Regions from separate parts of the Blautia segnis genome, predicted to be linked through region 2. Evidence: riboswitches for the same ligand, from Rfam matches in the RefSeq annotation. Region 2 holds a riboswitch; the other holds the start of a gene.
The links. Region 2 has a riboswitch for cobalamin ahead of H8S54_RS08530 (hypothetical protein). Riboswitches for the same ligand answer to the same signal wherever they lie in the genome.
Positions count from the first base shown of each region.

Region 1: linked by a shared signal. The riboswitch ahead of H8S54_RS03745 (class I SAM-dependent methyltransferase) and the one ahead of H8S54_RS08530 (hypothetical protein) in region 2 are both predicted to bind cobalamin.

Region 1 is NZ_JACOOT010000009.1:70,519-75,389, forward strand. It holds gene H8S54_RS03730 (ABC transporter substrate-binding protein) at 1-287, opposite strand, end outside; gene H8S54_RS03735 (ABC transporter permease) at 374-1,195, opposite strand; gene nikB (nickel ABC transporter permease) at 1,185-2,132, opposite strand; gene H8S54_RS03745 (class I SAM-dependent methyltransferase) at 2,137-2,865, opposite strand; cobalamin riboswitch at 2,972-3,164, opposite strand; gene H8S54_RS03750 (AAA-like domain-containing protein) at 3,251-4,834, opposite strand.
Region 2 is NZ_JACOOT010000019.1:74,140-79,010, reverse strand. It holds gene hisB (imidazoleglycerol-phosphate dehydratase HisB) at 1-252, shown strand, start outside; partial or broken gene hisI (phosphoribosyl-AMP cyclohydrolase) at 289-603, shown strand; gene H8S54_RS08535 (VanW family protein) at 635-2,065, shown strand; cobalamin riboswitch at 2,222-2,419, shown strand; gene H8S54_RS08530 (hypothetical protein) at 2,623-4,871, shown strand, end outside.

The DNA.
Region 1 (4,871 bases), on a different contig from region 2:
TGGCGAATATGGAAACGATAGGTTGTGTCATCTGTCTGCTCCCACTCATCTGCTAACTGTCCAACAATCTCCATGTTCTCGTTTACAGTTACAAGTGTCTCACCAACACCGCAGCGGGTAAGGTTCCATCCGCACCAGTCTGTTGCCGGATCCATACCTTCAATGTAAGTGAAAAGTGCCAGATTGATGTGGCTGTCGTTGTCAGCAGCAAATGTTGTAACACCGCTTCCCATTACGCTGCAAGCCATAACTCCTGCAAATAATAAAGACATTAACCGTTTTTTCATTTTGTTTTTTCTCCTCCTGTTGTTATGTGCATGTTTACTTTATCTATGTTCATCCTTCCAACCTCTGGGGCGGAAAGTAAACATCATTATTTTTTTCCTTTGGGATTCATCAGATCCTGAATACAGTCTCCCAATAAGTTGAATATAATAACATTTATCAAAATTACCATTCCCGGTGCCATAAGCATCCAGGGCGCTGAATACATATAATCTTTTCCTTCTGAAAGCATGTAGCCCCATTCCGGCGTAGGCGGCTGGGAGCCAAGTCCTAACAGGGAAAGTCCTGCAATCGTCAGAAGCTTGCTTCCAATATCCTGGGTGATATTTACCAGAAGGGAAGGCATAACATTTGGGATAATGTAGCCTGTCATAATGCGGAAATTGTTGGCTCCGCCCAGTCTGGCCTGTTCTATGTAGGTATTGTTCTTTATGGAAAGAACCAGGGAACGGCTGATTCTCGCGTAATAAGTCCATCCAGTGAGGGTCATTGCAAGGATCAGATTGGGAAGTCCTGTTCCCAGGAAGCTAACCAGTGCAATTGTGAAAATTGATCCTGGAAAAGCCATGAGCATATCGGAAAGACGCATCAACACTGCATCAAACGCGCCGCCCCAGAAACCGGCTGCTGTTCCCACCAGAATTCCCACAACTGAAATAATCGCAGTCACTGCAAAGGCAATCAGAAGAGAAGTTTTTCCTCCATAGAGGATTCTAGAAAAAATATCTCTTCCCATCTGGTCTGTTCCCAGAAGATACTGTTTGCAAGGTGCTTTCAATAAATCGGTATAGTGTGTTTCAAGAGGATCGTATGGAGCAAATTTCCCGGCAAACAACGCAAACAATAGGAAAATCACTGCAAATGCTGCCGAAATTCCAAAACGGATCCATATTTTTTTCTTACTCTTCATGCTGTACGGCTCCTCTCCTGATTCTTGGATCAAGCCACTGATATGAAATGTCCACCAAAAGATTTACCAGAACGTAAATGCATCCCATCCACATAACATATCCCTGGATCAGCTGATAATCTCTTCCGGAAATAGCAGCCACAGCCGCACTTCCAATTCCATTCCAGCTGAAAACCGTTTCCACGATCATGGTTCCTCCAAGCAGGCCGCCGAAGGACATTCCCAGCATGGTTACTACTGTAAGCAAGGAGTTGGGAAGCACATGGAAAAAGATGGTGCGGAATCTTCCCACGCCTCTGGCCTGACAGCCATTGATGTATTCTTCGTTCATCTGCTCTACCATTACCGCCCGGATTCGCCTTATATAATATGCGCTCATGCTTAATGATAAGGTGATGGCTGGCATGATCAGGCTTTTGAAGGAATCTGATCCGCCAACCGGAAGCCAGTGCAGATTGACTGCCAGCAGATAGATCAGCATCATACCGCCCCAGAAGCTTGGCAGTGAAATTCCAAGGAAGGACATAAACCGGATAATATAATCTGCTGCCTTATCCTTATACACTGCTGATAAAATTCCCAGCGGAAAAGAAATCAGAAGCATCAGAATAAAAGAAGCAACTGCCAGCTTAATGGTATTGGGAAGCTTTCTTCCAAGCACCTGGGAGACCGGCTGTGCATACTTTACCGACATTCCGAAATCACCGTGTAAAGCTCCCTTCAGCCAGCTTATATACTGTTCGCCGAAGGATTTGTTTAATCCATATTTTTCTTCAATCTTTGCAATTACTTCTCTGTCATGACCAGCACCCATGGATTCCGCCAGCTGCTCTGCCGGATTGGATGGCAGAATATATGTAAGTCCAAAGGTCATAATGGAAAGTCCAAACAGGATAATTACAAGTGAAACTAGTCGCTTACAAATTTCTTTTTTCACTTTTTCAGCCTTTCTGTGCTACAATGCAAAAGCTCATTGGCAGCGGACTGCCAGAAACTTCTACCTGTATTTTGCGAAATCCCAGGTCTACCAGTTTACCAAAATCCCATGCCGGGCGGTCAACCTGGCTCATGGGCAGTTTTTTCGCAATTTCTTCCATAATATGGAAATCTACATTTTCTTTGTTATGGCGTGCGTGACAGCCCTGATCCTCTTCGTCACCGTACAGCTTCTGAAATTCCTGGTACATCTTTTCATATTTCTCGCTGAAATAATGGCGGTAGTAATTTCCATCTTCCAGAATCAGAATTCCGCCTTTTTTCAGAACCCGGCTTACTTCCTCATAGGCTTTATCCGCATGCTCCAGATTCCAGAATACATTTCTTGACACCACTGCATCGAAGCTGTTGTCCGGAAATTCCAGATTCTGTACATCCATCTGCTTAAGATCCGCCTTCAGATTTTCCGCATCCAGATTTTTTCTGACTTCTTCCAGCATTTTGGGGCTGTAGTCCACGGCAGTTACCTGATATCCCATAGACGCTAACAAGGTGGTAAAAAATCCGGCACCGCAGCCATCGTCCAGTACCGTGCACCCTTCTTCCAGAGAATTGCGGAAAATATTTTCCCAGTGCTTTCCCGGTTCTGTCTTTCGCTCTTCCATACTGGCATCAGAAAATCCGCCAGCTCTCATGTCCCAGTATGTCTGAATATCCTTCAGTAATTCAGCCATTTACCTTTGTCCTCTCTGTTTTTTCAATAATAAAAGCCGCTGAAGACACAGCGGCTTAACGGCATAATATTTCTATTACACGCAACCTCTATACTGTGACTCGCAGCAAAAGTTCTTCATTCCGGCCGGTATTCTGGCTCCAGCGTCATCATACTGCTTTCCCTTCCCGATTACTCAGTGGATATAAAAGCATACTCGACTGTTACAGCTACGGCATAGCACAGGATTCTCACCTGTTTCCCGTTTACTCCGCCGCGTTTTACAAAAACGTGGCAGGCACCAAAATGGTTTCTTTATTAAATTTTTATACTAAAATCATGCAAACTGAGTTTAATATAATATTTTGCATTTGTCAATGAAATTGGCAGAATCCGCGATTATTTTACTAAACAACCACTTCCAAAATTCGTTTCCCCTCATAACTGATTTCCCGGATTCCGGTCTTTTTAGACTTATTAAAATTAAAGCTCAGCAAATATCCTTTTTCCATCTTATAAAATTCCAAATATTCAAAAAGCTGCTGCTCTCCACGGGTATTATATTCGTTTCCCCTCCAGATTTTCAATTCAATTATAAAGCGTTTTCCCTTATAATCAACGATTACATCCGTCCTTCTGCTATCCCTGGTTCTGGCCTCAATATAATAATTTCCCGTTCCATTTATAATAGGTTTTAAATAAAGTAAGAAAAGTTTTCTTCCATTTTCCTCTATAAATTTTTGATCGTTTTCTGCATATATTTCTTCATAATGCTCACAAAATTTTTCCATCACCAGATCCATCTGAAGCATTCCGGACACAATAAATCGATTACGTTCTATCCCGGCATCCTTATACAATTCACTGTTAATCGCCATTTCCGCCAAAAACAAATCATATAATTGTGTTTCAAAAATTCGATTGGATACTGCAGTAAGCCCATTCCTATCTTTTAAAAATCCAAAAGTCACTCCCAGATTAACTAATGGATTTTCAATCTTAAATGGGAAACTTACTCCGCCAAACAAAATACTTTGGAGCATTTCCTTCAATTTCGGATAATCTGACAGCTTTTTCACCATATCGTCAAATAGTGTGTTCTTTTCTCCCAACAGCATCTTCACCGCCGTAAGAAGCCCATCCTTACTCCAGCCTTCCTTCTTAGTAGGAAAAAGCTCACTTCCCGAAACTCTTTCATCCACTAGCTGACAAAGCCGTGACACCAGATATGGATAACCGGAAGTATAATTGTACAAAAATTCACTTACCTGCTCTATATCCATTCCAGTTTTAAAATCACTCTCATATTCCAGCAGCATAGCTCTAATATCCTGGATGGAAAAGTCCATACTTATATCAAAATCTACTGCAATATTCCATGGACTGTTATATTTTGACTCTTCTTCAGGATGTATTTTCACCTTCAAAGTCTTTATATCATATACGCCTGCCAAAACAACCGACTGGAAAGTCTGATCTTTTCCCTGCTGCATACGAAGATACTTTTCGCGAAGAAGCCCAAGAAATGATAAAAAGATCTGATTATCTGAGCTTTTGTCCACCTCATCGATCATAAGGATCACTGGCTGACCGCACGCTTTACACAGGGAACTGATCTTTGCTCCCAACGAGCGCAAGGGAAATTTTTCCAAAATAGGCTGATACCATTCTTCTACTATTTTCTCATCCGCATTTTGTTCTTTCAAACAATCGCCTATATCCAGCATAAGACCTTCTGCCAGACTGGAAAGTGACTGAAAATATTCATCCGCAGATTCAAAGCTCAGACTCAATACAATATAATTCTCCCTTAATCTTTTTTCAAGCAAATAGAGTGTGGTTGTTTTTCCATATTGTCTTGCACGATTTATGGTAAAATACTGCCCGTTTTCAATGTATTCACTGATAATCCGGTCAATTCTGCCACTGATATCTACCATATAATTCTTTTCCGGAATACATGTTCCTGTAGTGCAAAACCTTTTCTTCATACAAACACCTCCTCCATCTGTCATTTATAAAAAAGTA
Region 2 (4,871 bases):
CGTCCCTATCTTTCCTTTGACGGAGAGTTCACAAGCGAAAAGATTGGCGATATGTCCACAGAAATGGTAAAGGAATTTTTTTATGCGGTTTCCTACACTGCGTCCATGAATCTTCACATTAAGGTTCTTACCCCGGGAAATAACCACCATATGGCAGAAGCTATGTTCAAAAGCTTCGCCAAAGCCCTGGACATGGCGGTAGCGTTTGACCCCCGCATTACAGACGTGCTTTCCACAAAGGGAAGCTTGTAAAAGGAGTATTTTTACATGGAAAATTTAAAAAGCAAACTGTCCTGGTCTGATTTCAAGCTGAACAGTGACGGCATGGTTCCGGTCATTGTCCAGGATTACAAGACAGACCAGGTTCTGATGCTTGCCTATATGAATGAAGAGGCCTATCTTACCACTTTGAAACTGGGAAAAATGACCTACTGGAGCCGCAGCCGAAACGAGCTGTGGACCAAAGGACTTACCTCCGGCCATGTTCAGTACGTGAAATCATTGACTATTGACTGTGATAATGATACAATCTTGGCAAAAGTGGAGCAGGTAGGTGCTGCGTGTCATACTGGAAACAGGACATGTTTTTTTACCCCGCTGCTCTAAAAAAGTAAGCCAAAGGTAAAACTATCATATGAACAAACAAATGAAAAACACCCTGACCAAGGTTCTGATCTTCTTCGTGCTTCTTGTGGGCGCATACTGTCTGTGGTGCCATTTTCTTACAGACAATGTGATCTGGACAAAGCTGAAAGTAAACGGCATTGCCATCCAGGGAATGACCGAAGAGGAAGCCATCATCGCCATTACAGAGGATTTCCAGAAAAATTATCAGGACAAGCAGATGACGGTCACTCTGAACGGACAGGAATTTCAGGTGTCCATTTATCCGGCGCTGAGCATAGATGCGAAAGCCGTTGTGGCAAGTGCCTATTCCCTTGGACATGGTTCCTGGATTACCCATGGTACAGACCGCATCCAGCTTATGAACAGCAAGACGAAGGAGGAGCTGACCCTTCTTCCTACTATACGCAATCAGGATGACCTAGATGAGGTGCTGAATACAGCCGGGATTCAGAACGGTTCTACTACCATTCAGACCTCCTGTGAGCTCACAGATACCAGTCTTGTGATTACGAAAGGCGTTACCGGAATTGGACCGGATCTGGACGCTCTGAAAAAAGAGATTCTAAGTGCCATTTCCCGGGAAGATTACGAGACCGTGATTGAATGTCCGACTATGGAAACTCTGCCGGAAGCTTTTGACATGGAAGCTTATTATGAGCAGGTACATACAGAGGCCACAGATGCTTCTCTCGGAGAAAACAACGAGATCATTCCTGCTGTGACGGGCATTTCCTTTGATGTGGAAGCCGCACAGAACCGGCTTGACCGGGCAAGAGAGGGACTGGTAATCACCATTCCGCTTGAAATCACTCTGCCAGAGGTTTCCACGGAGGAAATTGAGGCTCTGCCTTATCTGAACCTCCTTGGAACCTATACCACTTACGGCGGCGGTACCAAGAACCGGATCACCAATCTGAAGCTTGCAGTAGAAGCATGCGATGGGGTGGAACTGCAGCCGGGACAGACTTTTTCCTACAATGATACCTTAGGTCCCAGAACAGAAGAGCGGGGCTATAAGGAAGCGACGGTAATCGTAGGCGGCGAGCACGCCCAGGATATCGGCGGCGGAATCTGCCAGGTGTCCACCACCTTGTTTATGGCGTGCCTGCAGGCGGATCTTTCCATCGTAGAACGCCATAACCATGCAGCGCGTATTGACTATGTGGATGACGGACTGGATGCAGCAGTTGTTTACGGAAGCCAGGATTTCCGCTTCCAGAACAATACCTCTTATCCCATTAAGATTTCCGCAGTCTATGACGAAGCAGAAGAGTCTGTGACCGTATCCATTTACGGTACAAAGGAGAACAACAATACTGTAGAGATCACCACCGAACACTCCGATCCCAACACCTGCAAAACCTACCGCAGCGTGTATGATGAGGCGGGAAACCTGCTCCGCACAGAAGAGGTTGGGTATAGTCAGTATAAACAGTAAAGCGATGTTGCGTATTTCCCGCACAATAATTTAAAATATATGTTAAATTGTAGTTACTGGGCACGGAGTGAACAGTAACAAATTGTAGGCTGTCAGGTAGAAAGTGCCTTGGCAGCCTATTGATTTCAGTATAATAGTCTGCTATAATGAAATGAATTGAATAAATCCGTTTTCAGTGCCTTTGCAGAAAAAAGAATCTGCTGGCTAAGAGGGAATCAGGTGCAAATCCTGAGCGATCCGGTCACTGTAAACAGGGAATGAAATCCGAAGATGCCATTGGCAATGCGTTGCTGAGAAGGCTGGATTTCGTATTGATCTGTAAGTCAGGAAACCTGCTGAATTCGTTAATGAAAGCTTCCGAGGAAAGCACTTCATTCTCATGTAGCATATATTTCGACTATGGGATATATTGATTTCTGGTGCCTGTTCCCTTATGGGAGCGGGCATTTTTTTGCATTAGAAGAGTTTTCTGGAATTTTCCGAATACTCTGAGGCAGTCTTTGATTTATTCAGGCAACAATACCAGAAGATAACCATAAAAGAATCGAGGGAGAAAAATGAAAAGAAATTCAAAACGCTTTCTGGCACTGTTTCTTTCTGTGGCAATGACCGTCACTCCGGCTGCCCTTACACAGGCAGAAAGTGAGAGTACAGGCGTACAGGTTACGGTAACTCCGGCGGAAGAAGCTGTTGTGACAGAAGCTCCGAAAGAGGAGACTGCTCCTGCACAGGAAGAGAAGGCAGAAACAACTGCTCCGGAAGAGACCACGGCACCTACAGAGACTCCGGAGCAGACAGAAACTGCTGAGGTTTCTGTTACAGAAGCGCCAGCACAGACAGAGGATGCCAAAGAAGAGACTGCTGCTCAGCCAGCAGAAGACGCAGCTGTAACAGAAGCTCCGGCTGCAGAAGAAGCTTCCGGCAATGGGATTGCCACTTATACCATGCCAGAGGATTTAAAAGAAGACGGCTCAAACATGACCATTGATAAAGCAGATGATACTGCTTACAAAATGTTCAAAATTGCAAGCTCCTCTGCAGAATTAAAGGGTGATAAAATTAAAATAACCCTGACTTCTAACGGAAAGAACTACAATAAGATTTACCTTGGACATAAAGAAGATGCTGCATCTGTGATGGATGCCAATGCAATCGCAGGAACAGAAACAGAAACCGGATATACCTTCGTTTTCGAAATTGATGCAAAGGCAGAAGCTCAGACCATTTATCTGGTTCCCCATTCTGTAAAAAATAATGCATGGTATACGACCCAGGATCTGAAGCTAAACGTTCCAGGAATGAAAGCCCCGGAACCAACTGCCACACCAGAACCAACCGCAACTCCGGAGCCTACCGCAACTCCAGAGCCTACCGCCACACCAATTCCAACCGAGACTCCGGCAGCCTCTGACAACGAGATCAAGGACGCTGGCATCAAGCTGGTAAAAGAAGACGGCAACGAATTTGCCATGTTCGTGATCACTGGTTCTACTGTAAAATTAGAGGGCGACAAATACATCGTAACCCTTTCCACAGAGAAGCAGAACTATGACATGATTTACTTCGGAAGTTCCAGCGATGCAGATAAAGAGACAAAAGCTGTCCACGGCGTAGAGAATGCAGCAGGCGGCTATACATACACTTTCGAAGTTCCTGCAAGCAAGGAGACACAGACTGTTTCTGTAGTACCTCATTCCAAGAAGAGCCAGCACTGGTATGAAAAAGGAATCCTTACCATTACAATCCCGGCAGTTCCCGGATACGGTGAGCAGCCAGAGGTAACTCCGGTGCCAACACAGACCCCGCAGCCAAGTGAAGCTCCGAGTCCAAGCGAGGCTCCGCAGCCAAGTGAGACCCCGGCTCCAAGCGAAACTCCGGCTCCAACATCTACACCGGAGCCAACTAAGGTTCCATCCGGTGCATGTGAGAACGGAATCTACAATGTGGATGTAACTTCCAGCTCCTCCATGTTCCGAGTAGTAGGCTGTACCCTTACCTCCAAAAACGGAAAGATGACAGCAGTTCTTACCTTAAGCGGCACAGGCTATGATTACCTCTTTGCAGGAACCGGTGAGCAGGCAGCAAAAGCAGATTCCTCCAAATGGATTCCATACACTGTAAATGCTGATGGTAAATATACTTATGAAATTCCGGTGGAATCTCTTGATCAGGGACTTTCAATTGCTGCATTTTCTCACAAAAGACAGACCTGGTATGACAGAACCCTGACCTTTGAGTCAGCTACCTTAAATAAGATCGGTGATATCAAGGATGACACTCAGAAACCAGACACAACTCCGGCACCGACTGCGACACCATCCGTTGAACTGACAGGTACTCCTACACCAACTCCAACAGCAGCTGTTACCGCTACACCAACACCAAATCCGGAACCGGATAAGGAGTCCAAATATGACTCTGATCTTAGCGGAGGAACCTCCTCTGTAAACAGCTCCACCACACTGGCAGACGGAACCTACACACCAGACAGCTTCTCCTGGTCCGGCGGTACCGGTAAGGTAAGTATTTCCTGTAATAAGATTACTGTAACCGGCGGAAAAGCCTATGCAACAATTGTATTCAGCAGTGAATATTACGGATATGTAAAGGCAAACGGCAACACCTATTACGGATCCTGCGGAGGCGGTACCTCCACCTTCACCATTCCGATTGCATTAAACCAGAACAATACCATCATCGGTATGACCACCAGAATGTCTCAGGCTCATGAGATTACTTACACCATTTATGCTGCATTAAAGGGTGCAAGCGATCCGAAAAAAACAGACAAGGAAAATCCGGCAGA